Regions from separate parts of the Paenibacillus sp. FSL R5-0475 genome, predicted to be linked through region 3. Evidence: riboswitches for the same ligand, from Rfam matches in the RefSeq annotation. Region 3 holds a riboswitch; each other region holds the start of a gene.
The links. A riboswitch is a leader RNA that binds a small molecule or an ion and turns the genes downstream of it on or off. The one in region 3 is predicted to bind cyclic di-AMP.

Region 1 (9,903 bases), 1.7 Mb from region 3:
CATCGCAACCAGCTTGCCCTCGTTCTGTTCGCGGCGAATGACTGCTATTTTATCCTCAGGTGTACTTTCAGCGATGAAATCATCTACCCCCGCTTCACGGGCAATCGTAGCTGCGGTCAGCGGATTGTCACCCGTACACATGATGGTCTTGATCCCCATTTTCCGCAGCTCATCAAACCGCTCTTTCATGCCTGGCTTAACGGTATCCTTCAAGTAAATAAGTCCATAGATTCGATTGTCTACCGCAACCGCTAACGGGGTCCCCCCCATCCGGGCGATGGCATCAGAATTACTGTCGAGGTTCGCGGGAATGACACCGCCTTTCGACTGTACCCATTTCTTCACGGAGTCTACCGCACCTTTGCGTACGCAGCGTCCATCTTGCAGGTCAATACCACTCATCCGAGTTTCGGCCTTAAACTCTACGAATTCGCCACCTTCAGCAAGCTTGCTGTCATAGCTGCGTTCCAGCTTTTTGGCCAGCTCAATTACAGAACGTCCCTCAGGCGTCTCATCCTTTAGGGAACTGATGGCCGCCCATGCCGTAAGCTCCGCTTCGGATTCATTTCCGACTGGTACAAATTCACTCGCCATCCGGTTCCCAAAGGTAATCGTACCGGTCTTATCTAGGATCATCGTATTAATATCGCCAGCAGCCTCAACGGCCTTACCAGACATCGCGAGTACATTAAACTGGGTCACCCGGTCCATACCCGCTATTCCGATTGCGGATAGCAGTCCCCCGATAGTTGTCGGGATCAGACAGACCAACAAGGCGATCATAACCGGAATATCAAGATCAACACCTAGATAAGTTGCAATCGGCCGCAAGGTCACTACTACAATCAAGAAAATCAGCGTCAGACTGATCAAAAGCGTATTTAGCGCAATTTCATTCGGTGTCTTCTGACGTTTCGCCCCTTCAACAAGAGAGATCATTCGATCTAGAAACGACTCACCAGGATCACTTGTAATTCTGACTTTAATCTCATCACTGACGACCCGTGTACCGCCTGTAACGGAGCCAAAGTCCCCACCAGCCTCCTTGATTACAGGTGCAGATTCACCTGTAATCGCTGATTCATCTACGGAAGCCAGCCCTTCAATCACCTCACCGTCACCAGGGATGAGTTCTCCCTGACTGACAATGACGATATCTCCTTTACGCAGCTCGGAGGAAGAGACTGTCTTCACCGCTCCTCCAACCAGTTTGTTAGCTGTGATATCTTGTTTTGTTTTCTTGAGCGAATCGGCTTGGGCTTTCCCCCGGCCTTCTGCCAGTGCTTCAGCGAAGTTCGCAAACAGCACTGTAAACAGCAGAATGAACAACACTGTGATATTGAAGCCTATCGATTGCTCTGCATTAAAATATCCAGGAGCCAGCACCATGAGGAGGACAATGATCGTACCGACCTCTACCACGAACATGACGGGATTTTTGATTAGCGTTACTGGGTTAAGCTTTATAAAACTATCCTTTACAGCGCTAAGGAGTATGGGTCCCGTCAGCAGCTTTTTTCTTTTTACAGTACTCATCTTATTCTCCCTCTTCCTACCGTAAGGTTAGATATTCTGCAATGGGGCCGAGTACAATGACCGGCAGGAACGTCAACGCACCGATAATCACTACTGTACCAATCAGAATTCCCGTAAACAGTCCATTGTCTGTGCGGAACGTGCCAATCGTCTCAGGAACCGGCTTCTTCTTAAGCAGAGAACCTGCTACCGCCAGCATTGCAATGATAGAGACATAACGACCTAGCAGCATGACAATCCCGGTTGTGACATTCCAAAAAGTTGTATTGTCTGCAAGCCCTTCAAATCCTGAACCATTGTTCGCGGCAGAAGAGACATATTCATATAACACTTGGCTGAGTCCATGGAATCCAGTGTTCGTAATCGCCCCTTGCCCCAAATCGGTCAGGAACGCAGCTGCGGTTGGCACAAGGATAATGAACGGATGCACAAGGATCGCTATGGCAATCAGCTTCATCTCCTTGGCCTCTATTTTCCGTCCGAGGAACTCCGGTGTCCTGCCGACCATGAGACCGCACAGGAAGACACCCAGAATCGCATACATCAGCATATTGATCAGTCCGACACCTTTACCACCGAAGACATTGTTGAGCATCATCAGTGCAAGAGGCGTAATGCCTCCCAGCGGCGTCAGCGTATCATGCATATTGTTAACACTACCTGTCGTAGCTGCGGTTGTTACTGAAGTAAACAAGGAAGACTGCGGTATGCCGAAGCGCACCTCTTTACCTTCCATACTACCTTGTGAAGATTCTATTCCTAGTGCATTGATCGCCGGATTGCCTTTCGATTCAGCATAGAAGTTTAGGCTTAATAGCAGAACAAACAAGGTCATCATTGCGGTAAAAATTACCCAGCCCTGACGCTTGTTCTTGGCAAACAATCCGTACATATAAGGGAGCGAAGCTGGCAGCATCCACATAGAGAGAATCTCTAGCACGTTCGTAAGTGGATTAGGGTTCTCAAAAGGATGCGATGAATTGGCTCCGAAGAAGCCGCCACCATTGGTGCCCAAATGCTTGATCGATTCCAGAGAAGCTACTGGACCGATAGCAATTTGTTGCGTTTGCCCCTCTAGTGTAGTGACTTCAAGCGATGGTTTGAGTGTTTGCGGCACATGTAGTCCTACCAGTACCAATGAAACCAGCAGAGCTAGAGGAATGAATACACGAATATGTGCTTTAACGAAATCCTCGAAGAAGTTCCCGACTGATTTCCGTCCTGTGATCCCTCTGACAAAGGCAACCGCAACAGAAAATCCGCTCGCTGCAGACGTGAACATCATCATCGTGATGACAGCCATTTGTGAAAAATACGAAAGTCCCGTCTCCCCGCTGTAATGCTGCAGGTTTGTATTAGTCATAAAACTAATCACCGTATTGAACGAAAGCGTCTGTTCCATATCCGCAATTCCATTCGGATTTAGCGGTAAACCCCGCTGCAATCGAAGAAAGATATAGCTGAAAGTAACCAGTACGATATTCGTTAAAACAAAGCTGAGCGCATACTTCTTCCAGGACATACCGTCACGTTTTTTCAGGCCGATCAGCTTAAAAATTCCTTTTTCCATACCTCCAAACCATCGATCCGTACGGTTCGGTTCATTAGAAAACACATAATATAAATACGTGCCCATCGGCTTAACCAGCAAGATGAGAATTACGATTACAGTAACAATTTGCAAAATGCCCATGAATGCCCCTCCTTAAAATTTCTCCGGATGAATCAATGCATAAACCAGATATATAAACAGCAGTAGGGTAACAGCGATTACTAGAATCACAGCTTATCCCTCCCCGTATCCTCAACTACACCTGCACACCAGCGCATAAATCCATAAAACAACCCGTAAATTACAGCTAACGAAGCCACCATATACAGATCCATCATATCTTCCGCACTCCTTCTTTTATCCTTAATGAGGTGATCTATCTACCAGAAAATCAGCATCACCGCTGTGGGAATAGATTACATAACTCGCGCCAAGTCTTTTATAGACCAATCTAGGATTTATTGAGCTTGTAATTACAAAAATCGGCTGTGTCGTCCAGGTACGGCACATCTGAATGTAACGGCAGCATAACGTAAAGCTGCTCTCGAACAGATATACCCGGCCTACCGGAAACGGCGGGCGAAACCAAGTATTCTGATGGCGGGTATCAACTAGAATAACTTGTTCAATCCCCATCTCTTCGAGTAGGGCCTTCTCAGGCAAGTTGTTGGTCAATCCGGCCATCTTAATGCCTCTGAATTTTAGAAGCTTAATAAAATGTTCGCCTGCCTTCGTTGGCGCACATACCAGTACATATTCATTCTGATCTGTCATCTCTTATTCTCCTCAAATGCTTTGCTTGTAAGATCAGAGCTTGATCACCCTGGTCTTGAAAGAAAAGCTACCGCTAATGATGAATATAACGACCTCTTCGTGAGGTTTTCCATAAATGCTTTGCTTAAAAAAGCACAGCAAAAAGCCACAAAGGATTCTCCTCTGTGGCTCGCTAGCGGTCACATTGCACTCATCCTCTCTCCATACGCTTACGAGGTTAGCTGTCGGATTCGGGCGGTGAGAGTCGCCCTACCTGTATAGATGCGAGCTCACTGGCATCTTCTACAGGATTCACCCCATAACCGGCTTCCGACTCTCACATCGTCTGCCGATTGTTGGTTCCCCCGCTTTCCTTATCGGAAATTAAGCGGATCAAATATTCGATTGTTGTTGAAACAGGAGTAATCATACCCTTATGCAGGAAGTATTGTAAAACCTGATTGATGCCAAAATAATGCAAATTAAAAACTATTTTCGCATTGGATAGCGCTTACTTGATATCCAATCTCTCTATATCTCTTGTTTACTCGAGTTTCAATCCATTAGCGAAAAACGGTCATACCATGTGATTTTATTCACCACAATTAGTGAAATCACCAAAAATCGCCTTTATAAGAAAGGGAACAAGAAAGCGAGATTAAGCGAGGAAGCAGCCCGATAACTCGCAATAAATACCTATTTGGTTCCCTTTTTCGTCGTAGTAGGCAGGATTTGGTTTAAATTGCGCTCAAAAGAACACTTTCTGTTTTTACAGAAACACCTTGAAAAGAGTATGATTCGGGTTGAATCTATTTCACAAAATACATTCAACGCTGAGTTCCTGCATTTGCAGGGAACGGGGGAACCATCAGGCCACATGGCCTACTTGGGGTGAATCCGAAGGAGACTGTTCAAGTCTCACATAGGTAGGGCGACTCTCACCGTCCGAATCCGACAGCTAACCTCGTAAGCGTAAAGAGAGAGACCCTTGATCCGCCACGCTTTGGCACAGGTGTGTGTATACCTGTATTCCAAAACCGCAGCAGAGGTCCTCCTCTTGCTGCGGTTTTTGCGTTACCTGAATCTATAGGGTGATAGCATGCTGGACGGGGTGAAAGGAATGAAACACTATTATTGGGGAACTCAGCAAGGGCTACTTGAGCCGATAAGTCTAAATTATGTTTGCTTTGGAGCGTTGTGGTTCGAAGAGGATCATCACAGAACTATTATCGGCTATGCTTTTGGTCAGAAGCAGATTGAATCACTTCGTCATTTCAGCAGCCCATCTACCTGTGAATACTGTATGGACCGAACAGTTATATACGAAATATATAAAAATATCCGAGAAAAGCAACAGCTGCAGGATTGGTCAGCACACCAACGTTTTCCGTGGCTCACCGCTTTTAAGGAACCGTGGAAAGACGTTGCAGTCGGTTGGTACGTAATGAGATCCCGCAACACCTTTCCCTTACATTTATCCGTTATACGCAAACAGAAATTCCGACTATGGCTGGAGCATGCCGCAGTCTGTGAGAATGAAGCTGAAATGCTCGCCTGTATAGAGAAGGCTAACGTCATTCACCATGTAAATCTTAAGCTTTTGGAAACCTAAGGAGGAGAAATCTGTCATGGACCAGCGAAGACTATCTCGCATAGAAGTATTCGTCTTTGATTCACCAGAGCCTATTCACTATGGAATGGAGGCTGATCAAGACAGCCGTTATGGCATCCTGAAACTTACCTGTAAAGGAGGTAGCAGCTGGGGGGCATGTCTTATCTCTGCCAATACCAAAACTTTCGACCTTATTAAATGGAGTTCTTTTCTCAGAATGATATACCATTGCCGGCTAGAGGAAGCGATAGATAAAGTACGTACCCATGGTTCAGAGTGGGATCAGACTCAGTTTGAGCTAGTGCAAGGTGCTTTACAGGATTTAAAAGCCAAGTTGCAGGGTAAATCCTTGGCAGGGCACATTGAGCAAGGTCGTCTGTACAGAGCTGTCGCTGGTGGGAGAGATTCCAAAGGAGGGCGGCTATATTATAAACCATCCAGTGTAGCGCTTCAAAAACATAGTTATCCAGAACCTGATACCGCCGAGCTTATCAACAAATCCATTTCTTACTTTTCTTTATTATAAGTTCATCCCATAACCCATTCTGAAAGGATCGTGTTTATCATGCCTGACCCCTTACCTTCCGAATCACCCCGTAGAACTATATTTGCAGAGTGTGTTCAAAAGTGTACGAATGATATCTATACGCTCAGTTCCATGTTGTTACAACAATCAGTAGAAGCCGAGAAGGTTACTATCCGTACTTTTAAAGAGCTTCATAAAATATTCCGTCAAAAAAGCTTCGACAGCCAGCTATTCTCTATCGAAGCTTACCGCTCTTGTATCCGACAATGCGCCGATTATTACGCACGCCGGTCTCTTCTGTCTGCCAAGACATTGCCTTGGGAGGAACAGCTTATAAAAACGATGTGGTATGGCCTAAAGCTATCTTTACCTCAAATAAGCATCATTCTGCAAAAGAGTGTTCCTGTCCTAAAAGCACAGCTTAGGCGTGTGCGGGAGCAACTGACTGCTCAAGAGGATTTGCTGCCTAGTGGTAATCTATCCGTTGTCTAACTCCCTCAACTATCTTCCAAATAACTTTTACGATACATACACAAAAAATAAAAAAGCCACGGCATCTGCCGCGGCTTCCTTTCCCTATTTCCCTACTATTACGCTTTACTCTTACGAGCCTTTCCGTACATCCACAATCCCGCAATCATCCCCACCATGGCAATCCCAGTCAATACACCCTGAGTGAAATCCATTAAAGTGGACCCATTGGTCGAGAGCATTCTACTAACCGTAGCCAGAGATACCGAACTCATTAAAAGCATCATATTGTATTGTTCACTTTTAGTCATGATTACCACTCCTTAAAAGTTTATATGAAGCCACTTAGATCTTGTAAGCCTTCATCGCTTTTCTGATCTCTTTAATACTTGGACGTTTGCCGTACATCAATACGCCTGTGCGATAGATCTTGGCAGCCAACCATCCAAAGATGAACGTGGTAACAAGCAGGATGGCTAATGATACAATAACTTGCCAGATCGCTACTTCACCAACACCAATCCGGAGCAGCATGGTCAATGGAGAGGTGAACGGCACATAACTCGCTACCTTAACCAGCAGAGTGTCCGCATTGGAGATACTGAACAGTGGAACATAGAATGCTACGAAGCCTAACATCATAATCGGCATAACCGCTTGACCAAGATCCTCTGTACGGCTGACAATTGAACCTACAGCTGCATACATCAAGGCATAGAGGAAATAACCTAGTACATAAAGAACAATTCCATAAAGCAACAAGTTAATATTAAGCTGGCCTAAATCCAGGTCTAAATCTTTCAAAATCGTTGCATTATGCGGAAGCTTAAGATTGACAACTACCGCTGCGATAATGACGCCAATTTGTAATAATCCTACTAAGAAGACACCGATAACTTTACCGAACATTTGCGCTAAAGGTGAGGCACTTGTAATCAGAATCTCCATGATCCGTGAGCTCTTCTCTGAAGTAATCTCAGCTGCGATCATATTACCGGTCATCATGATAGACATGAAGAACAGCATAAGCATGGCGTATACAATGACGTAATTAATAGGTGGAGCGGATTCCTGCGACGCATCCTTATCTCCCGCAGTCCCATCAGGGTTGAGCTGCTGAGTAGCTATCTGTACCGGTGTTGACATAGCAGCAATCTGCTCCTGCGTCAGCTTGTCGCCAACGACGAACTGGGTGTTGACCTGCTGAAGGGCATTTTGGAGATAGATTTGTACATCGCCCTTCAATTCACCATTCTCACTATGATAAGTAACGGGTGGAAGTCCTTCACCAGTCGGTTCTGCAAAAGTAACATACCCTTCTACAGTCCCTTCATCTAAAGCTTTCTTTAGCCCCGCATCGTCGGCAGAAGTATATTGCACAACTTTTGCCTGCGGCATTCCTTCAGGTGAAGTATAAGCCTTCAACAACTCTGCAGCCTGATTTCCATCTTCCGCGATCACAGCAATTTGAGTCTCTGCGTTTGTTGTAGAATCTCCCTTAAACTGATCGATGATGTACGGAAGATTCATCCCAATGCTGAGCAGCAACACTAGAATTAACGTAGTAATCATGAATGATTTCGTTCTTACTTTATTTTTAAAGGTAAAGCCAATAATTGTCCCCATCTTATTCATGAGATTCACCCACCGCTCTGATAAAGATTTGATTTAACGTTGGTTCCTTAATTTCAAAATGCTCCACTTCACCCTGCGCCATCGCCTGCTGTAAGATACGTTGTGCTGCGCCGATCTCACTGATTGACAACAGATAACCTCGCTCCTGTCGCTGTACTGCTGTTACACCTGCAATTGATTCTAGACCGGTCACTTCGTTATCCGTACGCAACAATACTTGTTCACGAGGATATCCACTCTTAATCGTACGAATATCGCCCTGCACGACAGTATTGGAACGATCCAAAATCGTAATATTACGGCAAAGCTCTTCAACATGCTCCATCCGGTGAGTAGAGAATAAGATACTCGTTCCTTGATCACGCAATTCTTTTACCGTATCTTTCAGTAGTTCCACGTTAACAGGGTCCAAGCCACTGAAGGCTTCATCAAGGATGAGAATTTGCGGCTTATGAACGACTGCGGCGATAAAGCCCATTTTCTGCTGATTCCCTTTGGAGAGCTCTTCAATCTTCTTATTGTAGTAATCCGGAACCTCAAACCGATCGAGCCAGTAGCGAAGGCTCTTATCTGCATCACTAGCCGACATCCCGCGCAGACGTGCCAAGTAGACGATTTGATCGCTTACCTTTACCTTTGGATATAATCCTCTTTCTTCGGGCAGATAGCCCATGATTTGCTGAAGTTCGCTGTTATACGACTTTCCATTATACAAAATATTCCCGCCATCAGGGTAAATTAGGCCAAGCACCATGCGCATTGTGGTTGTTTTCCCTGCACCATTTGCCCCCAGTAATCCGTAAATTTCCCCCTTGCCTACCGTTAGGTTAATTCCGTTTACAGCGGTTTTTTCTCCATATTGCTTCATTACACTTTCCAGCTTTAAGGCTTCCATTTCTCTAGTCCCCTCTCTTGTGATCAATCAGGATAGGACGGTGTCCCTGTGTCCATAAACCCAATATTTCGTCCAATTCTAAACTGCGACTCTTGATAACCTTTACGCCCAAGTCCTGAATGCGTTTCTCGTTCTTAGAAAATTGTTCTATGATAAAAGAAGCTACACCCGGTGTATCCATGGTAAAGTTTATACCTCCCGGTAATTCCGCTGATAACTCAGCAAGCTCCTCTTCACCTGCAACCTGTACCCATACCTCGGTCCAAGTACCGAATAAACTGTCTTTCTCGGCCATACCCAGCAGTTCACCTCTATGCATAAGCATGATATAATCTGCCAACCGCCGCACCTCTTCCACAATGTGTGTAGAGATGATGATCGTAGCGTTGTTCTCATCCATATATTTAAGCAGCGTCTCGATCATAATCTTCCAGGCAAAGGGATCAAGACCTGATGAAGGTTCATCCAGTAGCAGCAGACTTGGGCGTGACGCAAGTGCTGCGGCAATTTCGAATTTCCGACGCTCACCCTTAGACATCTTAGAAAGCCTCATATGATATGGAACCTCAAAGCGATCCATTAGATCCTGAAAATACGACTCATCCCAGTTCGGATACCAATGCTGTCGAAATTGAGCGGCCTCTTCTGCATTCCAGTGGTTCTCCTCAGTAATCGACGTCTCAGGAACATAGGCAATGGTCTGCCGCAGCTCCAGAGGCAACCCGCTATCATACTTGTTCTCAAACCAATATATCTCGCCTTCCTCTGGATTGGTCAACTGCATCAGTAGATTCAGTAGCGTGCTTTTGCCAGATCCATTCTGACCTACCAGGGCTGTAATATATCCTCTTGGCAGATTCATGGTCAGCGGTCCTATCGTCTTGTTTCGCCGCTGTTTAAGTACATTCCGCAATTCTATAGCC
Region 2 (9,903 bases), 1.2 Mb from region 3:
GAGGCACATGAATTTAATGAAGCCTTTGAGAAAAATCGTTAGTGTCACCCAAACTCATAAATAAACGCCCGTGCGCAGATAGTGAACTATCTTCTGGCACGGGCGTTTTTAGTTGCTTAGGTAGTAGTTACTGTTACTTTTTCTCTGAGAGCCAGAGGGCGACGTTTGCAATCTCCTCAGGGGCTAGCTTTTCTTTAAAGGAAGGCATTTGACCGCGTCCTTTAGTGACGATACTGTAGATTTCTTCAGCATCATGCTGACCGCCTTCATTTTGAAGACTGGGTCCAACTCCACCTTGAAGCTGATCGCCGTGACAGGTGATACAGCTGGCTTTCACGGTTGCTTCGGCCTTTGCCGCATCCAATTGGACTTCCGGCATCGTCGGTTTATTCTGTTCAGCTACCTCTTCTTTACCTGGAAGTGTAAACATAAGTACTACCGCAAAGGCACAGGCGGCAAAAAACAAACCGCTCATGATCCATTTCTGCATCCCAGTTCGTCCCTTCTATGTAAGCTGCTCCCTACATTATAGCTCAAGGTGAAGCGTTATCATAGGGTTTGTGACAAAAAAATGAACGATAATGCCATCAAATCATTGAAAAATATGGAATTTAATATTATTTATCATAGACCATGCAATAAAAAGGTTTGTTTCCTGTGGGGGTTAGGCGCTCATACGTATCGGTAATCGTAAATCCACACTTTTGGTAAGTTCGGATCGCCCGCTGGTTCCAGGTCAATACCTCTAGATCAATCTCACGCTCAGGATAACGAAGCAAGGCTGATTGCACGATTGCATCCATGAATATTTTTCCTAGACCTTGACCGCATAGATCAGGGCGCATGCCAATCCCCAAGCGAACAATACCTTCCATTGGAAACAACTGCGCGAATCCACACAAAATCCCTTGCCCATTTAATATGGAGACATATTGCTCATTCCGTAGCTGCGGGTCACCGAACTCGATTCCAAGAGCCTGCATTTGCTCCCACGGCATCCAGCCGTAAATATTATAAGGGGCAGTGTAATCCCAGTTGCAAATCTCTTCCGCGTGACTGGTCTCCATAGGCGCTACATGAAAAGTAACAGAGGGATTTATCATAAGGTCAAGGACCTCCTTTCACGGGGGGGGACTTAAAATGTCTTATATTTCTAGCTTAAAATACTTATGGTCCTTATAAGGACATCGAAGGCGTTTATGCTTGTAACTAATTATATACAAAAAGAGGCATGGTCGACTCAGAAATTTATGAAGATTATTGTTTTACAAATTCTGAGAGGGGTAAATACTAAATAAGACAAAAAACAAGCTCTTCCCCAAGAATCAACATCTTGGAAAAGAGCCTATGTACGATTTACTTATTGAACATCATCATTATCTTCTGTCTCAGAAGCAACAGAATGATAAGCATCTGTGCTCATAATTCGTTTAGCACCGATGTAGCGTTTCACGTAGTAGCTATCACTCAGGGAGCTAATCGTTACACCGCGTGAGGAAGATGCGTGTGCAAACTTGCCTTCACCGACATAAATACCGACATGGGAGACACCCTTACCACTTGTATTGAAGAATACAAGATCTCCAGATCTTAAATCATCTTGGGAGATAGCAGTACCCATTTGATACTGGGAACCTGATTGGTGTGGTAGGTTTATACCAATTTTATCAAATACATACATTGTAAATCCGGAGCAATCAAATCCATTTGTGGAGATGCCGCCGGATACGTACTTAGTTCCGATGGTCTTGTCGATCACTTTATCCATTTTGGAATCCGCGAAAGCGCTTCCTGCTCCGATGGTGAAAATAATGGAAAAGCTAAGTACTGCTGCTGCTAGCTTCTTCTTCAAAAGTTTATACCCCTTCCGGATGCCTACGAGGTTAGCTTAAGGGTTCGGTTGAAGGTCCCCTATGACCCCTCTAAAAATGGAGGTCAATTCACCCAAAGTTGGTTCCCCCGTTTTCCTAATAGTTAGGAAACTCGGCTGATACTGTTGATTAGGAATAGCTTGTAATCAATACATGACAAAACCTTTGTAAATAACAACTTAATGATTACAAAAATGTTACTAAAATCTTACTGCAGTTATTGTAACAAACAGAGTGCCGCTTGGCAATCGTTTTTAACATAATCATGCAGAAAAATTCGTTTTTTTAAAGACAAAATGCATATGTAAGCGATAATATTAAACTAATTTTTATATTTATTGAAATTTTTATCAAATAAAAGTGTTTAAAGTCCGTTCTAGAGGTGTAAAGAATATAATAAGGCAAAAGAAAACCTGGATTCGATTAAGTCAATAATCAAACCCAGGTCTATATAATGTAATTGTGAGGTTATAGTTGTGGGGAAGTATTAATCGTAGGCTATAGCTTGATATGAGGAAGTACTCATTACTCTTTTAGCACCAACGTAGCGATTGGCCCAGTAGGACTGGCTAAGTGAAGTGATGGTCACGCCATATGAAGATGATGATTGTGCGAATTTTCCGTTTCCAACATAAATGCCGACATGGGATACGCCGTTGCCCAATGTGTTAAAGAAAACTAGGTCACCTGAACGCAATTTGCTTTTGGCTACAGGAGTTCCAACATTATATTGAGCTTTTGAAGTACGGGGCAAAGAAAGACCCACCTTCTTGAATACATACGTAGTAAATCCAGAACAGTCAAACCCGGCAGTGTTAGTGCCTCCGGTTTTATAGGCAACTCCAATTGTCTTTGAAATAACACTGTCCATCTTAGAATCTGCAAAGGCACTTCCTCCACCAATAGAGAACGCCATCACAAGTCCTAGCGCCGCAGCGACGCATGCTTTTCTTAAATTCTTCAAAAAAATTGTACCCCTTCCAATGCCTGTGAGGTTAGCTTAAGGATTCGGTAGAAGGTTCCCCTATGATCACTGCAAAGCGAGATCAATTCACCCAAAATATGGTTCCCCCACTTCCCGGTGCAAGGAATTCGGCGTTTTATGCACCAGATAGTGACTTATCGACATGACTACGACAAATACATGAAGTTATGTAGAAATCGTTTCAAATGATTACAAACTTGTTACCAATGGAACAGGACTTATTGTAACAAAGTCTTTACGATTTTGCAAATCCTCATAATTTGTCTATAACGCGAAAGAGTCCCAGCTCCTGATTTAGGAACCGGGACTCTTATATTATGTTCTGTAATGCTTCAAATTATTGTGGAAATGCTTTACTGTGCCATAGATGATATTGAGCTGAAATTCCCCACATTTTGAAGAGTGTTGAGGGCAGTGATGAAAGTTGACGAATAAGAAGTGCTGGTAGGCCAGGACAGAAGATACCCGTTATTCCGCACACTAGCAAAAGGATCAGGCCTGCTGCACCAAGTATGATTGAAATTCCTATTGCCGGAATCAGCGACTTCAAGCAAATGAATAAGGAGGAGAACATCCCCGTGCCGCTGGTATACCCAAACTGCATATATAGAAGGAACAGGCGCACGATAAAGATGTATATAAGCCATGCCAATACGTATGGAACTAGATGAAGTAACAAAGAGTAGTTCAGAAAGGAGGACAAGAATAGCCCGTACATTTTTGGAGCAAGCCAGTATAACGGAAGTAGAGCCAGCGCCCATTCGATTAGACTGAAGATAAACACTGGAAATCCATAAAGCTTCATACCTGGAAAAAAGAACAGGCCACGCTCTCCTTTTCGCTCCTGATGGAGTTCATGCAGTAATCCTGCCCTTATGAAGGGGGAGAGTAGCAGTCGTAAGACAACAAGCCCTAGGAACATCCATAACCAAGTACGTATCGCAGGATCTGTGTTCAAGCTGAACTGCCCTTCGACATAATAGAGTAGTCTGCCCATTCCGCTGCCCCCAGCGTCTTTATCTGGATAACGTAGTAGAATTGGAACGATAGCAGATCGGATGAAGCCGTACATAAAGTAGCCCCAGAGCAGTCGGTAGATGAAGAGCAGAATCAGAATATAAAATTGCTCCTTCATGCTTTGCCAGCCGCGGGTTATCGATGTTCTCACAATCATTCACCTCACCAGACAAGAGTTCCGAGCACGGTTTCAACTAGTTTAGTTACACTTAATGTCCAGCGGGAGAGCGTTTTGGGCTCTATTTCCGCCAGTCTGAAGTTATTAAGATGTTTGTTTTCTAACAGAATGGTATGCTCAGGATCAACCTCAGCAGAGAGCAGAAGCTTATCGCTTAACAATTGGAAGGTAGTCTCTGCTCCTTCACCGCTCCAGAACCGCTCTGTAGCAGAGCCATCGGCGAATGTGAATTTAATGGGAACGTCAACGTAATGGCTCCCTTTGTTTGTAATCTTTACTATGGATTCATAGCTCTGAGCATCGCTGTTGCCATTCTTTTTAATCGTAATCGTATCTACTGAGAAATCAGGAGCACCACCACCATAAATATAATCTTCGAAATAAGGCTGCCATGATTTTTTGGTTACCTTCTCAATGACTTTTTGAAAGTCAGACGTAGTGGGGTGCTGGAAACGGAATTTACGTGCGTAAGTGGACATGATGCTGTTCATTGCCTTAGTGCCTACTTGGCGTTCAATATCCTTAAGTACTAGCTTTCCGCGAATATACACATTCCGGCTATAGGATTCTGCCCCGGCATATTTCCATGTTTCTAAATTTAGCGGCTCTGATTTGGTCACCAAGCTGGACTGAAGAGGGAGATTCGTTTTGATGCCATATTCTTGCTCCATGAGTCTGTCTTCAGCATAAGAAGTGAAGCTTTCATCTAGCCAAGCCTCTTCGAATTCATTGCTGGCTACCATGCCGTAAAAGTATTGATGGCCAATTTCATGAACGACGGTTCTTTCAAGTGAGGTGTCAGGAGATGAGTCTGTGGCTCCAAACGCTGTAATGAGTGTTGGATACTCCATTCCTCCAGCCCCATTCCCCTCCTTAGGCGGAACGATAATAGACAGAGTCGAGTAGGGATAAGGACCATACCATTTGCTGAAGTAGGTCAGAGCTGCCTTAGCGGCCTGAAGGTATCGTTCCTTTAAGTCTTTGTGTAATGGATCGAGATAGACCTTAATCCGTACACCAGGCACTTCTGGCGTAGAGAAGGCTTCTTCGGCTACTGTAAAATCAGGGGATGCCGCCCACGCAAAGTCATGGACATCGTCAGCGTAGAACTGATATATTTTCTGATCTTGCTTTAGCTTGGCATTCTTCACAGGAAATCCGGTCGCAGCTACCGTGTAGTCGGAAGGAACCGCAATCGTTACATTAAAGATGCCAAAATCGCTGTAAAACTCAGAGGTGCCGTGGTACTGATGCAAATCCCAGCCTTCCTCCTTAACCCCACGTGTGCCCATAGGCTCGTATACACTAAGTTTAGGGAACCATTGCCCAGCCATCACGAAATTGCCGGATGCGCCCATACGGGCAAATATTTTGGGGAGCTGAACCTCGTACTGGAGTTTAAGCGTGACACTTTCTCCACCATTAACCGGCTGTGGGAGATGTACCTTTAGGAGTGTCTTATCGTTGACGTTACCATCATCGGGTTGTACAAATTGCACTCTTTGCATTAGTGATGTTCCTTCTGTTGTGCGCAAATCGGTTAAAGTCATACTTCCGAAGCCATTCTCTGGCATGGTGTCACCTCTGAGCGTTCCTCCGGACTCCTTCATAAAGGTAGTATCTGGTGAAGCAAAAGCATTTGGATACATATGGAAATATAGATCACTTACCGGTTTTACACCGGGGTGTGTCCAGGTTACCGTCTCAGAAGCGATTAAGGTTTCTGTATCAGGAACAAGCTGAACATCGATGTGATACTCGACAACTCGTTGACTTAATGCCTCTTCTGCTGGAACGGGGGCGCTATCAGGCAGTGTCTGCTGTGGTGCAGCTGCAGGAGCTGTGCCGCTTGAGGACTTGGCCTCTTTTGAAACAAAGCTAGTAACAGAAGATGTGGAGTTATCCCCCGAATAGACCCATATGCCTCCTAATAGCACGAGGGTGGCCAGGGTCGCAAAGATGATGATGTACCTTAATGACAGTGACTTCATAGTGTGATTCCTCCCGTGACAAGCATCTACGGGATGTATATGTTTGCAATCGCCGCATTATTAGCTAAAATTAAATTATTCGTAAGAGGAAGGGTGTGCACTCGTGGACAACATACAACCGGAAGGCAAGAAACAGATTGCCTTAAATATTGTGAATGCCAAAAGTAAACATAAAGGCTTTGGAGCGGGCTCTATAGAGCTCAATAACGTATCGCCTGTCATTATTGATGGCGGTGAAGCAGTCATTGATATTGGTGCCATGCATGCCAAGAGTAAGGTTGAAAAGGGGATTAAATTCTCCATGAACCGTGAAGATGTACCTAATGGTAGACAGGTTTGGGTAGTATGGGTAGCAGTGGACCGTACACAGGATAGTCAATTCTATGGTGGAATAACGGCCTGCGAAATGTGGATCGATACGGAAGCACGTCGCGGTTGGAAAATTCTCGCCGAGCATGTCAATAAGTTGGATGCTGCTCTAAAACGCAAAATCGATGTGGGAGGGCTTGGCACAGTTGAAAAAGCTGCCCTCAAATCCCTCTTGATCTCTCATAATGAGGCATGGTGGACTGCGTCCTCCGATGAGCTTAAGGCTGCACTGACCGAGTAGGAACGATTACCCGGTCAAGGTTACCTGATACAGAAAAAGGCTTCGACATCCTGAAATAGGAGAGTCGAAGCCTTTTTGAATTGAACACAATGAATTAGTTTACGATTTGCCTGCCGTACTAAGTTTGCGTTTTAGTTGACTTACTCTAGCTTGACTGATCCCAAGAATTTCAGCAAGCTCTTTCTGATTGGCATATGGATGTTCTTCTATGGCCCGCTCCAGGCGTTGGCACATATCCTCTGTCTTCGTCTTCCGGATCGTGCTGCTGTGCTCTGACACTTCGCCTGCAAAATCTTGGCGCGCCTCAGGCACTTGAGACATGCGTTCAGGGTCGGCAATTTCTTTTAGACAGCTACTGCAAATAAATTGCTCTTTATAGTAGGTGACATGGTCGTGGCTTCTGCAAAACGTACATTCTGTCGAGGTGTACTTCCTGAGTATGATGGTGTTATCGTTTAATATAAAAAATTCGATAGGATCACCAATGTCGATATTACGAGTCATACGGATTTCTGCGGGAACCACAATTCTCCCAAGACTGTCTAAACTCCGGATCATGCCTGTATCCTTCATCCCATGTCCCTCATTTACATCTTTATATTTTGGTTGCTACTAACTATTATAGCAGTAATTGTGAGTTAAGAGAATGGGGTGAATATAATTAATGAAGCGGTTACATCCTTTGTGGGAGAAGTGAAAATCGAGTTTGGCCATCCTATGGATTCTACAATAAATAAGTAATAAAAAAGAAAAACCTCTTCAATTAATGAAGAGGTTAATTCAACCACCAGCGTTTAATATTGTTCCACAGGGAACGACTTTCTTCAGCAGGATCTACTTTGCTTTGTACATCATCGACAGCGGGAGCTTTGCCATGTTGATCACAGTATTCGGTGGGCTCAGTTCCACTAATGAAAGTCTCCAGTTCTTTTTCGGGACAGGCTGCTGTAGCTAGCTTACCGGATTGCGGATTGATGTATACACTGACTACGCCATCTGGAATGGGAAAAATCTTAGGCGGGATATTTTCCAACGCTTTTTCAGTAAACTCCGCGAAAATTGGAGCTGCCCGTCGGCCATCGGTAGTTGTGATGTCGCGCCCCTTGTCATATCCAACCCAAACTGCAGTGGACAGCTCGGGGGTGAAGCCTACCATCCAGCCGTCTGTATCCGTAGTTCCAGTCTTCCCGGCTACCGGACGTTTGATTATAGAAGCTACGCGATTTCCTGTCCCCCCAGTCTCAAATACCCCCTCCATTAAACGGGTCAACACATAGGCGGCAGAAGGTTCTACAATGGCTTCACCCTTTGGCTGTGGTGCTTCATACAGCACCATACCATTAGAATCCGTTATTTTTAGAATGGCTGTGGTGGGCATTTTCTGACCACTGTTTCCAATAACAGCGAATGCCGCAGCCATTTCTAGCGGACTGATCGGTGAGGTACCGAGTGCCAGTGACGGCACGCTTTGAAGCGGACTATCAATGCCCATCTTGCCTGCCATCTCGCTCACCTTATCTGCGCCGATCTTCATGATCGTATTCACAGCATAGATATTGTCGGATGCTGCAATGGCTTGTCGCATATTGATTTCGCCCAGATACTTATCCCCGAAGTTCCGAGGCTGGTAGGTTTTGCGATTGTTATCATAATGGAACATCGTTGGCTGGCTTTTGAAAACGGAAAGACCAGTCATCTCTTTAGAAGAGAGTGCTGCTAAATACATGATCGGCTTAAAGGACGAGCCAGGCTGACGTGTGGTGGCTAGAGCATGGTTGTATTGGTTGGTACGATAATTTTTTCCGCCGACCATAGCTTTAATGTGGCCAGTGCGAGGATCGATGGAAACAAGAGCGGTCTCCAGATCACTCTTTTGATCCATCTCTTTGTCGACTGCTTGTTCTGCGGCATGCTGCATGTCAGGGTCAAGGGTAGTGTAAACATTTAGTCCCCCTTGTTCCAGCTCATCACTGCTGATGTGAAGAGATTCTGTGGCCAGATTGCGGATATAATCTCTGAAATAAGGTGCAACCACAGTGTTATCCTTCTGGCCTTGTGGTTTTAAGTTCAAGTCTTCCTGAACAGCCTGTCCTGCTTCTTCTTGTGTGATTTCTCCTAAATTGGTCATGACAGTCAAAATGATTTTTTGGCGTTTTTTAGCGTTGTCTAAATGATTGTACGGCGAATAATAGGTTGGTCCTTTTGGAATTCCAGCTAGCATGGTACTCTCTGCCAAGTCTAAGTCTGCTGCAGATTTACCAAAATACATTTGAGAGGCTGCTTCAATGCCATAGGCACCATGGCCATAGTAGATGTTATTTAAATACATGTTCAAGATTTCATCTTTGCTGTATTTCATCTCGAGCTGCATCGTATACAAGGCTTCTTTAGCTTTACGCGTCCACGTCTTCTCGTGGGATAGATAAAGATTTCTCGCGAGCTGCTGAGTTAGCGTGCTAGCCCCCTGCGTTCGGTTTCCCTCTTCCAGATTGACGAGCACGGCCCGAGCCATTCCCTTCATGTCAAATCCGGAATGCTCGTAAAACTTACGATCCTCGACGGCTAGTGTGGCTTCAATGAGCAGGGGAGAAATTTGACTTAATTTGACCGGTTCACGGCTACGCCCGTCTGAGGTAAAGGTGGCAAGAATATTGCCCCTGGAGTCGAGTAGCTTGGAGCGCACATCGTCGCTAATGGGAGGGAGATCTTTTTGGTATAGGTAACCGAGCAGAGCTCCCGTGGTCAGTAGAAACAATATAATCATGGCTACCAGCAGCCGGAATAAACGGCGGAAGCGGCTTTTTCGTTTGGGTGGACTCGTTGATTCACGTGACATGACACCAGACTCCCTTCTCCTTGTATTATGGGAAAGGAACTGGAAGGATATTCATTGTATAACTAGGTGATCTGTTAAAGGGACTATCACCGGAGGAGATTTAAATAGGAGATGACAAACTGTTTCCATTTTGTGACTATTCAATGGTGGATCATGCGTGCTTCAGGAGGTATAAAAGAGTAGAGATTGAAAGCGAGGGTATATATACAATAGGAGGTGTCATTATGAACTGGACGAAAAAGATTCACAGATCGACAATAACCGCCCTTTCGGCGACGCTAATAATGGTTTTAGGCTGGGGTGCATCAGCTTCTTCTGTACATGCTGCGGCATCGGCTACACCAGCGGCGTGCGGCACTGGAGATCATGGGCTACTACAGTCTCTGCAAAACAAGCATTCAGGAGACGTATCCAC
Region 3 (9,903 bases):
ATTCATACCCGGACGATAAGGGAGCTCAAATTCCTCAACATAAGATGAGCTTTGTGGATCGTCCTGGCGGGTGATGATAAACTTTACGTTTTTGGGAGCTGTAGCAGTTTCCGCCATAATGGTTCCCTCCTCAAATTGCCTAATTTTATTTCATTAAGCTTGCCTCGCAAGCTGTTTCACTGCTGGGAAAGATTAATCCTTCGAATAATCACGGACCCGTGGAGGGATCAGTGAGACATCGACTTCGTCGTAAGAGATTTGCGGACCGTCTGCAGTCCAAGCTGCTTTCGTGGTCTTCAAGAATTCCTCATCATTACGATCCGGGAATTCCGGCTTGTAATGAGCGCCGCGGCTCTCATTGCGCATAAGCGCTCCCAGTGTCATCGCTTCGGACAGCTCCAGCATGTTCCATAGCTGACGGGTGAAAGCTACACCTTGGTTATTCCAGCGTGACGTATCGTTCATATTGATATTGCGATAGCGTTCTTTAAGCTCTTTGATTTTGCCAATGGTCGCTTCCAGCTTCGGATTGTGCCGTACAACCGTCATATTGGCGGTCATCCATTCGCCCAGTTCCTTGTGAATCACATAAGCATTCTCTGTACCTGACATCGCTAGCAGAGACTCATATTTGTCCGTCTGCTTTTTGTGGAAGCTATCATAGACAGAAGAAGAGATATCTTGTGACGATTTCTTCAGACCTTTGATGTATTCAACAGCCTTTGGTCCAGCAACCATACCACCGTAAATGGCAGATACCAGAGAGTTAGCGCCTAGACGATTCGCTCCATGATATTGGTATTCACATTCGCCTGCCGCAAACAGACCAGGAATGTTTGTCATTTGGTTGTAATCAACCCACATACCGCCCATGGAATAGTGCACAGCCGGGAAGATTTTCATCGGTATTTTACGAGGGTCATCCCCCATGAATTTTTCGTAAATTTCAATAATCCCGCCAAGCTTCACGTCCAGCTCTTTCGGGTCCTTGTGAGAGAGATCCAAATACACCATGTTCTCACCGTTAATGCCCAGCCCTTGATCCACACACACATTAAAAATCTCACGTGTAGCAATATCGCGCGGCACCAAGTTACCGTAGGCTGGATATTTCTCTTCAAGGAAATACCACGGCTTTCCATCTTTATAAGTCCAGATGCGGCCGCCTTCACCACGTGCTGATTCCGACATTAAGCGGAGCTTGTCATCTCCCGGAATAGCCGTTGGGTGAATCTGGATAAATTCTCCGTTGGCATAATGTACGCCCTGTTGGTACACTGCACTTGCTGCTGTACCCGTATTAATTACGGAGTTCGTTGTTTTACCAAAAATAATACCCGGCCCGCCGCTAGCCAAAATAACAGCGTCTGCAGGAAAAGTCTCAATCTCCATCGTCTTGAGATTCTGGGCACTTATGCCGCGGCATACGCCTTCGTCGTCGATGATGGCCGAGAGGAACTCCCAGTTCTCACGTTTCGTTACAAGACCTTCGGACTCCCAGCGGCGCACCTGCTCATCCAGCGCATACAAAAGCTGTTGGCCTGTCGTTGCGCCAGCAAATGCAGTGCGGTGACGCTTCGTTCCGCCGAAACGACGGAAGTCGAGTAATCCCTCAGGTGTGCGGTTGAACATTACGCCCATCCGGTCCATAAGGTGGATGATACCCGGTGCTGCTTCACACATCGCCTTGACCGGTGGCTGATTCGCCAGGAAGTCACCGCCGTAAACGGTATCGTCGAAGTGCTCCCAAGGGGAGTCGCCCTCCCCTTTCGTATTTACCGCGCCGTTAATGCCGCCTTGCGCACAAACGGAGTGTGATCTTTTTACAGGCACTAATGAGAATAATTGAACATGCGCACCGGACTCCGCCGCCTTGATGGTAGCCATCAGGCCGGCCAGACCGCCACCCACGATAATGATATTTGCTGTTGCCATGATAGTTCACTCCCTTTATTGAAAATATCAGAAAGGATTCTGGAATCTAGTCCTGAGAGGATAATTACTTAGATGAAAGTCTTTATGGACTGAGCTACGGAAGCTGCGGTTTGAAATTCAGCATCGCGGAAAGTGACTAGCGAAATGAGGAACATAAACGTTACAAGAACAAATATACCGAGACAAAGGTAAGAGGATACCCGCTGTGAACGAGGTCCTACCGTGATTCCCCAGCTGATCAAGAAAGACCATAGGCCGTTTGAGAAGTGAAAGCATGCTGCAACGATACCGATAATGTACAGTGTCAACATCAGTGGTTGAGTCACGATATCATGCATCAGACCGCCCAGCTCTTCATGCTCTACACTACCAACTGCCACCTGAACCCGGGTTTGGAACAAATGCCAGACTATAAAGATAAAGGTAATAATTCCTGTAATACGTTGCAGCGTATAACGCCAGTTTCTTTCAATGTTGAAACGGTTCAAGTTCGGCTTGGATTGATAGGCAATATACAGTCCGTATACGCCATGGTACAGCAGAGGAAGCCATATACCGAACAATTCCAGGAAGAAGACAAGCGGCAGGCTATTCAGCCATATCACGCTGTCAGTGAAACCGGAAGCGCCACCCTCTACAGCCGCAAAATTCGTCATCATGTGCTCAATGAAGAAAGCTCCAAGCGGGATAACGCCTAGCAAGGAATGAATCTTTCTGGAATAAAATCCTTTCATACAAAGTAACCCCTTTCCGATTAAAACAGCGTTTTCATTATTGTGTATTCACCGCCGGAACTACATTTGACACAGGATAACGTAGACTATGTCAAGACAAAACGTCTATATTTACCGCTATCCTTGGTTTCCCGGACTTTGTTTTCTTTTTCACAAAATGTGAATATCTTGTGTCACTTTTCATGTTACTCCTTTTTCCCTTATAAGGGAATTGCAATCTAATTATTAAACGTTATACAATAAACGCATAAGAATAGATTTTATATGATAATAATTCTCATTTAGAGAAACAACATTTTCCGACACATCTTTTATTTCCTTATGGAGCAAGAAGTATTGTCTTCATGGCTATGAATTTCGTCACTACTGTTTATAGATTGCACTACGAGAGGAACATAAATATGTTTGACGATTTAGATGTTTTTGCAGCGGTTGTGGAGCACTCCAGCTTGAATCGGGCCTCCCGCCAGCTCAATCTGTCCCAACCTGCCCTATCTCGTAAAATCTCCAAGCTGGAAGAACGGCTGGGTGTCGCGCTATTTAATCGTTATGGCAAGCGACTGGAGTTAACCGAGGTTGGACGTCTTACTTATTCCTACGCACTTGAACAACGGCAGCAGCGCTCTAAATTTCTGGAGGCTTTGTCTAAATACAAAGAAGGCGAGCCTAAGCTCGTCACCTTAGGAGCGTCACTTACCTCACTGCAGACTACTCTGCCTCCACTAGTTAACGCATATATGGAGAAATACCCAACTGCGGAGCTGAAGCTAATCACAGGCCGAACACATGAAATTGTCTCCTCTGTCAGTGAAGGAAAGTCAGATATAGGTCTGATCGCTTCCTCTATTCAAGAACCTGGACTGCGCTGTATTTCTCTGTTTGAGGATCAACTTCGACTGGTTGTTTCTGAGCATCATCCTCTGAATCAATCTGTCAAGCTAACCATGGATGATCTGTCCCGACTGCCTATGATCCTTTTCTCCAAAGGCACCTGGTACCGCCGTCTAACAGACGATCTGTTCCAGCGCTGTGGAATTGATCCAGACGTTCGGATGGAGATTGACTCCTTCGAAGCCATCGTGCGGCTGCTGCCGACAGTCAATGTGGCAGCGTTACTGCCCAAGTCTTATCTGCGTCCGCAGCTGTTAAACGGCGGTGGCCTGGTCTCTTTGCATATTAAGGAGCTGGAGCAGACTCAGCGAACTACCTGTCTGATTTACCGTGACGATGGGAGTCTTAGCACAGCGGCCCGCAGCCTCGTGCAGGTCACAGAAGAGATGTTTCTGACGGAACGAGAGAAATAGTACATACCTCTGCGTGCAGCCTTAATTAAAAAAGCCCTCCGTCCCATGTAAAGAACGGAGGGCTTATCTATTTAATCTTGGTTTACAACTTCATCCTCAAATCGATCAATACTTTCATTAGAACCAATAAGTACCATAACGTCGCCCTCACTCAAATGATCATGTGCCGTTGGAGCCACTATAATTCCACTTTCCCGGTTCAGGGCAACAATACTGCAGCCATATTTCGCTCTTGTATTTAAATCTGACAAGCTTTTCCCGTTCATGCAAGACGGAACGGTCAGCTCGACGATTTTATAATCCTTGGACAGTTCAATATAATCCAGCAAATTGGGTGTCACGAGCTGATGTGCTACACGAATGCCCATATCCCGCTCCGGAAAAATAACCCGGTCCACGCCCAGCCTGGACAACGCACGACCATGAAGGATCGAGATCGCCTTGGCTACTACTTGCTTGACTCCAATCTCTTTTAACAAAATCGCCGCCAGAATACTTCGTTCCATATTGTCGCCAATCGCAACAATCCCACAGTCAAAGTTCCGTACGCCAAGCGAGCGCATAATTCCTTCATCTGTAGCATCAGCCACTACCGCATGCGTCAGGTGATCGCTCATTTCCTCCACACGCTCCTCATGGTGATCAATGCCGAGCACCTCGTAGCCCATTTCCATCAGCTCAAGTGCAAGGCTTGAGCCAAAGCGGCCTAAACCGATTACTACAAATTGCTGTGCTTTCATTTCGGATTAACTCCTATCCAATAATTATTTTACCTTCTGGGTGCTTATACAATGGTTTACCCTGTTTAGGTCCAAGCGCATACACTAATGTTAATGGACCTAGCCGACCTGCAAACATGGTCAGACAGATCAGAATCTTGCCGAAGATAGACAGTTCAGGTGTCAGCCCCATGGTTAGTCCCACCGTGGCAAAAGCTGAGGTCGTCTCAAATAATATCGCTAAGAAATTACTATCCTCTGTTGTGGACAGTAACATCGACACCGTGAGGACCAATAGCAAAGCGAGTAATGTTAACGTCAACGCTTTATAGATACGCTCCTGCGCCAATCGGTAACGGAACAGTACAACATCTTCACGTCCGCGCAGCATCGCGATTACTGCACCAATCATAATCGTAAAGGTTGTAGTCTTGACCCCGCCACCTGTTGATCCTGGAGATGCACCAATAAACATAAGAATAACCATAAAGAACTGTGAGGCTTGCCGCAGTCCGGCAATATCCACCGTATTGGCGCCAGCGGTTCGGGGCGATACCGACTGAAAGAATGCCGATAATATTTTGCCGCCGAAATTTAAATTCCCCAGTGTGCGCTGATTCGTAAATTCAAATATAAAAATAACCAAAGCGCCGATAAGAATAAGCCCTGCAGTGGTGGAGAGTACAACTTTGCTATGCAAAGATAATTTACGTTTGACACGAAACTCCACCAGATCCGACATGACAATAAAACCAATACCGCCAGAGACAATCAGAAACATCACCACGATGTTCACTAGCGGGTCATATACATAATCGGTTAAACTCCGGAAATCCCCGAAAATATCAAATCCAGCATTATTAAACATAGACACCGCATGAAATATTCCAAAATAAATGGCCTTTCCCAGTGGCATATCAAACGCCCAGCGTAAGGACAGAAGCACCGCTGCACAGCCTTCGATGACCAAGGAATAAATAAGTACTCTCCGGATCAGTCGAACAATCCCCTCCATAGAGCCTTGGTTCATTGCTTCCTGAAGGATCAGTCTGTCCCGCAAGGAAATTTTGCGTTTCATCATCATGGCAAATAAGGTCGCCATTGTCATAAACCCTAAGCCACCAACCTGGATAAGCACCATAATTACGGTTTTCCCAAAAATGGTGAATGTCGTCCCGGTGTCCAGCACCACAAGTCCTGTCACACAGGTGGCCGATGTTGCAGTAAACAACGCATCAATAAAACTCACAACATTCCCACTGGTACTTGAAATGGGAAGCATAAGCAGCAAGGCTCCAATCAGAATGATCGATGCAAAACCAAGCACCATAATCTGAGGCGGAGAGAGCTTCAGGAACTTTGATTCAGAAACCCTGCGAAACTGTGAAGCCACTACGCTCACCCTCTTATCAAAATTTAAAGAATTCCAACAAAAAAAGCACTGGAAAACCAATGCTACCCTTGGTTCCTGCAGTAAATTAGCCTACGAGGTTAGCTGACGGATTCGGACTGTGCAGGCTGCCCTATTCGTTCCTAGAACGAAATTCACCCCTGATGAATAAAGACAACGCCTATGGCGTATACTCATCTTTTCATTACTTCTTATGGTTCCCCCGTTTTCACCTGAAATTCGGCTATATACAATTGCATACAAATTATATATGTTATTTCGATAAATCACAAAGACACTATTAATGGTGATTCATATGAAAAATGCGGTTTGGAGAGGATGTACCACTAAGAGTGCCTTTTCTCATCACTTTTCCGTGTTTTCCCTGCAATTGCATCGATTTTCATGAAAAATGAAGAAATAATCACCTTAAATTCATGGTATATATTCAGCTACCTATTCTATAATATCTCTATTACCCATAAAAAGAATATACGATGATTTTTGTAACTATCATGGCACTAATACTATAATGGAACATAACATTGTCAGTTTACAAGGAGGCGTTACATGAATCCCGTTGGCCAGCCCTTACAGCAACGTGCCCTCTCCAAGAGGCTCATCATCTCGGGCATTATCGGTCTTATTCTATTTATTATGTTTCAAATTGCTCCCTCGGTGCTAAATAGCCCTGCCGGGGAAGATACTACTGTCATCAGCAAGGCGGAAGCCCGCGACAAAGCCATATCATTCGCAGAACAAAAGCTGAACTACACCAAAGCACCAACCGATCAGTGGAATGTACTGTACGATACGGACTCTTCCTTTTATGGTTATATGTCCCGCGAGAAGCTTTTGGAGGACTATACAAAAAAGAAATTGGATCAACGATATCCTTTTGACATCTTTCGTGTAACACTTAGTCCTTCAGCGGAACAAGAGCCACTGATCTCTGTTGACCTCAATATGTATACTGGTGCAGTTGTCGCTTTCACACAAGGTGCAGAAGGATCAGGTACCGTATTACCAAACAATGTATCCACCAGTGCAATAGAAGAGGACAAGGGTACTACCTTATCACTTGCACAAAAAGAAAATCTTGCCCGTCCCTGGCTTCAGGAATGGGATGTAAATCCCGCCAAGCTGCAAATTGAATCGAATACGGGAAACTACGGGCTCGTGTATACAGATCGTTCCGTTCAGATCGGCGAATCCTTACTACACTATTATTTCGATTTCACTGGCGAACAGGTATCCAGCTTTAAAGCAGGATTCACCGCTCCAGCCTGGCATACCTCCTATGTAAAGGACCAGACCTCTCTCGCGGAAAAGTTTACTTTATTCGGCTACGGTTTGCCTACTTTAGCTTTAGGAATTCTGGCACTCATCTACAGCATACTTAGAAGAGAACATACCTCCTTTAAGCGTGGAATATTCCTAAGCTCAGCTTATTTTGTAATCATGATGATCAGCACCTATAATATGCTCCCTGAATCCTCAGGCGAAGGACTCGAGGCTCAGATAACTTCCGTCATAATGTTCATCATTTATGCCTTATATAGCCTCCTAATGTCCTCCCTGCTCTATTTTTCTTTAGTTGGAGGGGACGGCCTATGGAAAAAAGAAGAGGGGATGAACCCATGGCCTCGTGCTAAAGAGCCTGGCTATGGAAAATATGTTCTGGATAGTATCCGGGCTGGATACGTCTGGGCATTCGTGCTGCTAGGGGTGCAGACCCTTATGTTCATCGTATTATCACTTACCTTGCAGAACTGGTCCACTACTGACGCTACTCAATCTCCTTACAACATGAGATATGCTTGGCTGCTGCCCATCGTTGCATGGCTCGCTGGTTTATCCGAGGAAGCCATTTATCGTTTTTTCGGAATTCCTATGTTGAAAAAAGTATTCCGTAGCACGTTCATTGCTTGCCTGATCACCACGCTGGTTTGGGCGTTTGGCCATACGCTGTATCCGATCTACCCCATCAGTTCCCGTCCTATTGAGCTGACCGTGATCGGTTTGCTCTTTAGCTATATATTCCTTCGTTACGGCTTTATTGCCGTCATGTTCAGTCACGTCGTGTTTGACAGCATTCTGATGGGCGCTACGCTGATCTTTATGAAGGAAAGCGTGAATGTAGGGGCTGGTATCTTCGCGATTATCATGCCGTTCATAGTCGCCTACATCGTCTATCGGTTTAATCCACCGCAGAAATCAGAACCTAAGCCGGTTGAACCTACATCTGTAATTTAAACCTATAATTAAAAAAGGTGTCACAGCAGAAAACTGCTGTGACACCTTTTTTATATTTACGTATACATCATTCCAGTATTTCGAATGCCTATGTCGCTGGCTCTTCATCCTTGAGCGCCTCAAGAATTTGACTAGCCAGCTTTTCGCCAATAGAAAGTGATTTAAAATCCTCTATGGAGGCTTCTTTAATTTTCTTTAGTGATCCGAAATGCTTAAGCAGCGCCTTGCGCCGCTTCTCGCCTATACCTGGTATGGAGTCCAGTTTAGAAGTAACCATGGACTTCCCACGTTGTTCACGGTGGAAGGTGATGGCGAATCTATGCACCTCATCCTGAATCCGTTGCAACAGATAAAATTCCTGACTATCCCGAGCCAAAGCGACAGGTTCTGGCGGATCTCCAACCAAAAGCTGAGCCGTCTTATGCTTATCATCCTTAACGAGACCACAGACCGGAATGAATAACCCCAGCTCGTTCTCCAGAATATCAATAGCTGAGGATATCTGCCCTTTACCACCATCGACTACGATAAGATCTGGTATCGGCAGGTTCTCTTTCAGCACCCGTTCATACCGCCGCCGGATGACCTCGCGCATCGTTCCATAATCATCCGCACCCACCACCGTACGAACCTTATATTTACGATACTCTTTTCGTGCGGGCTTGCCATCAATGAAGACAACCATCGCAGAAACCGGATTAGTCCCTTGAATATTCGAGTTATCGAACGCCTCGATCCGGCTTAAGCGTTCGAGCCCCAAGCTCTCGCCTAAGCTCATTGCAGCACCAGAGGTACGTACTTCATCTCGTTCAATAAGCCGGAACTTCTCGTCGATTGCGACTGTAGCATTTTGGCAGGCCATACCGACCATCTGCTTCTTGAGGCCACGCTGTGGAACTAGCACTTTGGTGCCGAGCCACTCCTGTAGAATAGAGGCGCCACCTGCAGCATCAACGACACCTGCTGCTGATGCTTCCGCAGCGGCCATTTCACGGGCCTCAACTTCTTCAGGCGATTCGGGGGTATCTTCCCCCTTTTGTAGATCTTCTTCGGCTGGAGCAGCAATGACAATCGCCGGTTTAGCTTCTTTATCAACCACTGCTTCCTCGTCAAGCACATCCGGCAGAAGAATCTCCTGCGGCAGAGCAGGATTATCACTGTAATACTGCGTCACATAAGACATAAAGTCACTGTAGGCTTCCCCATAGAACGGAAAGACAGAGGAGTGGCGCTGAATCATCTTCCCTTGTCTCATGTACAGAATCTGTACACACATCCATCCCTTGTCTACCGCATAACCAAATACGTCACGATCCTTAGTATCTGTGGTGTTAATCTTTTGTTTCTCCATCAATGCATCAATATGGATAATCTGATCCCGCAGTTCCTTCGCCCGTTCAAAATATAATTCCTCAGCAGCTTCCTGCATCTTCTGCTGTAGATCCTTCTTAACCGCATCATGACCTCCGCTCAGAAAAGCAGCGATATCTTGCGTAATCTGCTCATACTCGGACTTCTGCACTTCCTTCTCACACGGCGCCAAGCATTGGCCCATGTGATAGTAA

Region 1: another riboswitch for cyclic di-AMP. It lies ahead of MKX41_RS27335 (hypothetical protein); the one in region 3 lies ahead of MKX41_RS19615 (TrkH family potassium uptake protein).
Region 2: another riboswitch for cyclic di-AMP. It lies ahead of MKX41_RS25165 (C40 family peptidase); the one in region 3 lies ahead of MKX41_RS19615 (TrkH family potassium uptake protein).

What each region holds. Positions count from the first base shown of each region.
Region 1 is NZ_JBBORK010000001.1:6,095,023-6,104,925, reverse strand. Features, by position in the region: gene kdpB (potassium-transporting ATPase subunit KdpB) at 1-1,536, opposite strand, end outside; gene kdpA (potassium-transporting ATPase subunit KdpA) at 1,553-3,229, opposite strand; gene kdpF (K(+)-transporting ATPase subunit F) at 3,242-3,319, opposite strand; gene MKX41_RS27335 (hypothetical protein) at 3,452-3,862, opposite strand; cyclic di-AMP (ydaO/yuaA leader) riboswitch at 4,053-4,242, opposite strand; cyclic di-AMP (ydaO/yuaA leader) riboswitch at 4,663-4,828, shown strand; gene MKX41_RS27330 (hypothetical protein) at 4,962-5,453, shown strand; gene MKX41_RS27325 (hypothetical protein) at 5,470-5,979, shown strand; gene MKX41_RS27320 (hypothetical protein) at 6,019-6,471, shown strand; gene MKX41_RS27315 (hypothetical protein) at 6,570-6,761, opposite strand; gene MKX41_RS27310 (ABC transporter permease) at 6,796-8,085, opposite strand; gene MKX41_RS27305 (ABC transporter ATP-binding protein) at 8,078-8,980, opposite strand; gene MKX41_RS27300 (ATP-binding cassette domain-containing protein) at 8,985-9,842, opposite strand.
Region 2 is NZ_JBBORK010000001.1:5,605,854-5,615,756, forward strand. Features, by position in the region: gene MKX41_RS25145 (4a-hydroxytetrahydrobiopterin dehydratase) at 1-42, shown strand, start outside; gene MKX41_RS25150 (c-type cytochrome) at 134-490, opposite strand; gene MKX41_RS25155 (GNAT family N-acetyltransferase) at 618-1,103, opposite strand; gene MKX41_RS25160 (C40 family peptidase) at 1,361-1,852, opposite strand; cyclic di-AMP (ydaO/yuaA leader) riboswitch at 1,858-1,999, opposite strand; gene MKX41_RS25165 (C40 family peptidase) at 2,359-2,787, opposite strand; cyclic di-AMP (ydaO/yuaA leader) riboswitch at 2,841-2,979, opposite strand; gene MKX41_RS25170 (hypothetical protein) at 3,194-4,024, opposite strand; gene MKX41_RS25175 (M1 family metallopeptidase) at 4,036-6,042, opposite strand; gene MKX41_RS25180 (YwhD family protein) at 6,146-6,652, shown strand; gene MKX41_RS25185 (AbrB/MazE/SpoVT family DNA-binding domain-containing protein) at 6,752-7,225, opposite strand; gene MKX41_RS25190 (transglycosylase domain-containing protein) at 7,428-9,488, opposite strand; gene MKX41_RS25195 (sialidase family protein) at 9,713-9,903, shown strand, end outside.
Region 3 is NZ_JBBORK010000001.1:4,378,815-4,388,717, forward strand. Features, by position in the region: gene sdhB (succinate dehydrogenase iron-sulfur subunit) at 1-117, opposite strand, end outside; gene sdhA (succinate dehydrogenase flavoprotein subunit) at 193-1,935, opposite strand; gene MKX41_RS19600 (succinate dehydrogenase cytochrome b558 subunit) at 2,004-2,669, opposite strand; gene MKX41_RS19605 (LysR family transcriptional regulator) at 3,071-3,973, shown strand; gene MKX41_RS19610 (potassium channel family protein) at 4,045-4,713, opposite strand; gene MKX41_RS19615 (TrkH family potassium uptake protein) at 4,727-6,022, opposite strand; cyclic di-AMP (ydaO/yuaA leader) riboswitch at 6,157-6,338, opposite strand; gene MKX41_RS19620 (CPBP family intramembrane glutamic endopeptidase) at 6,653-8,338, shown strand; gene uvrC (excinuclease ABC subunit UvrC) at 8,427-9,903, opposite strand, start outside.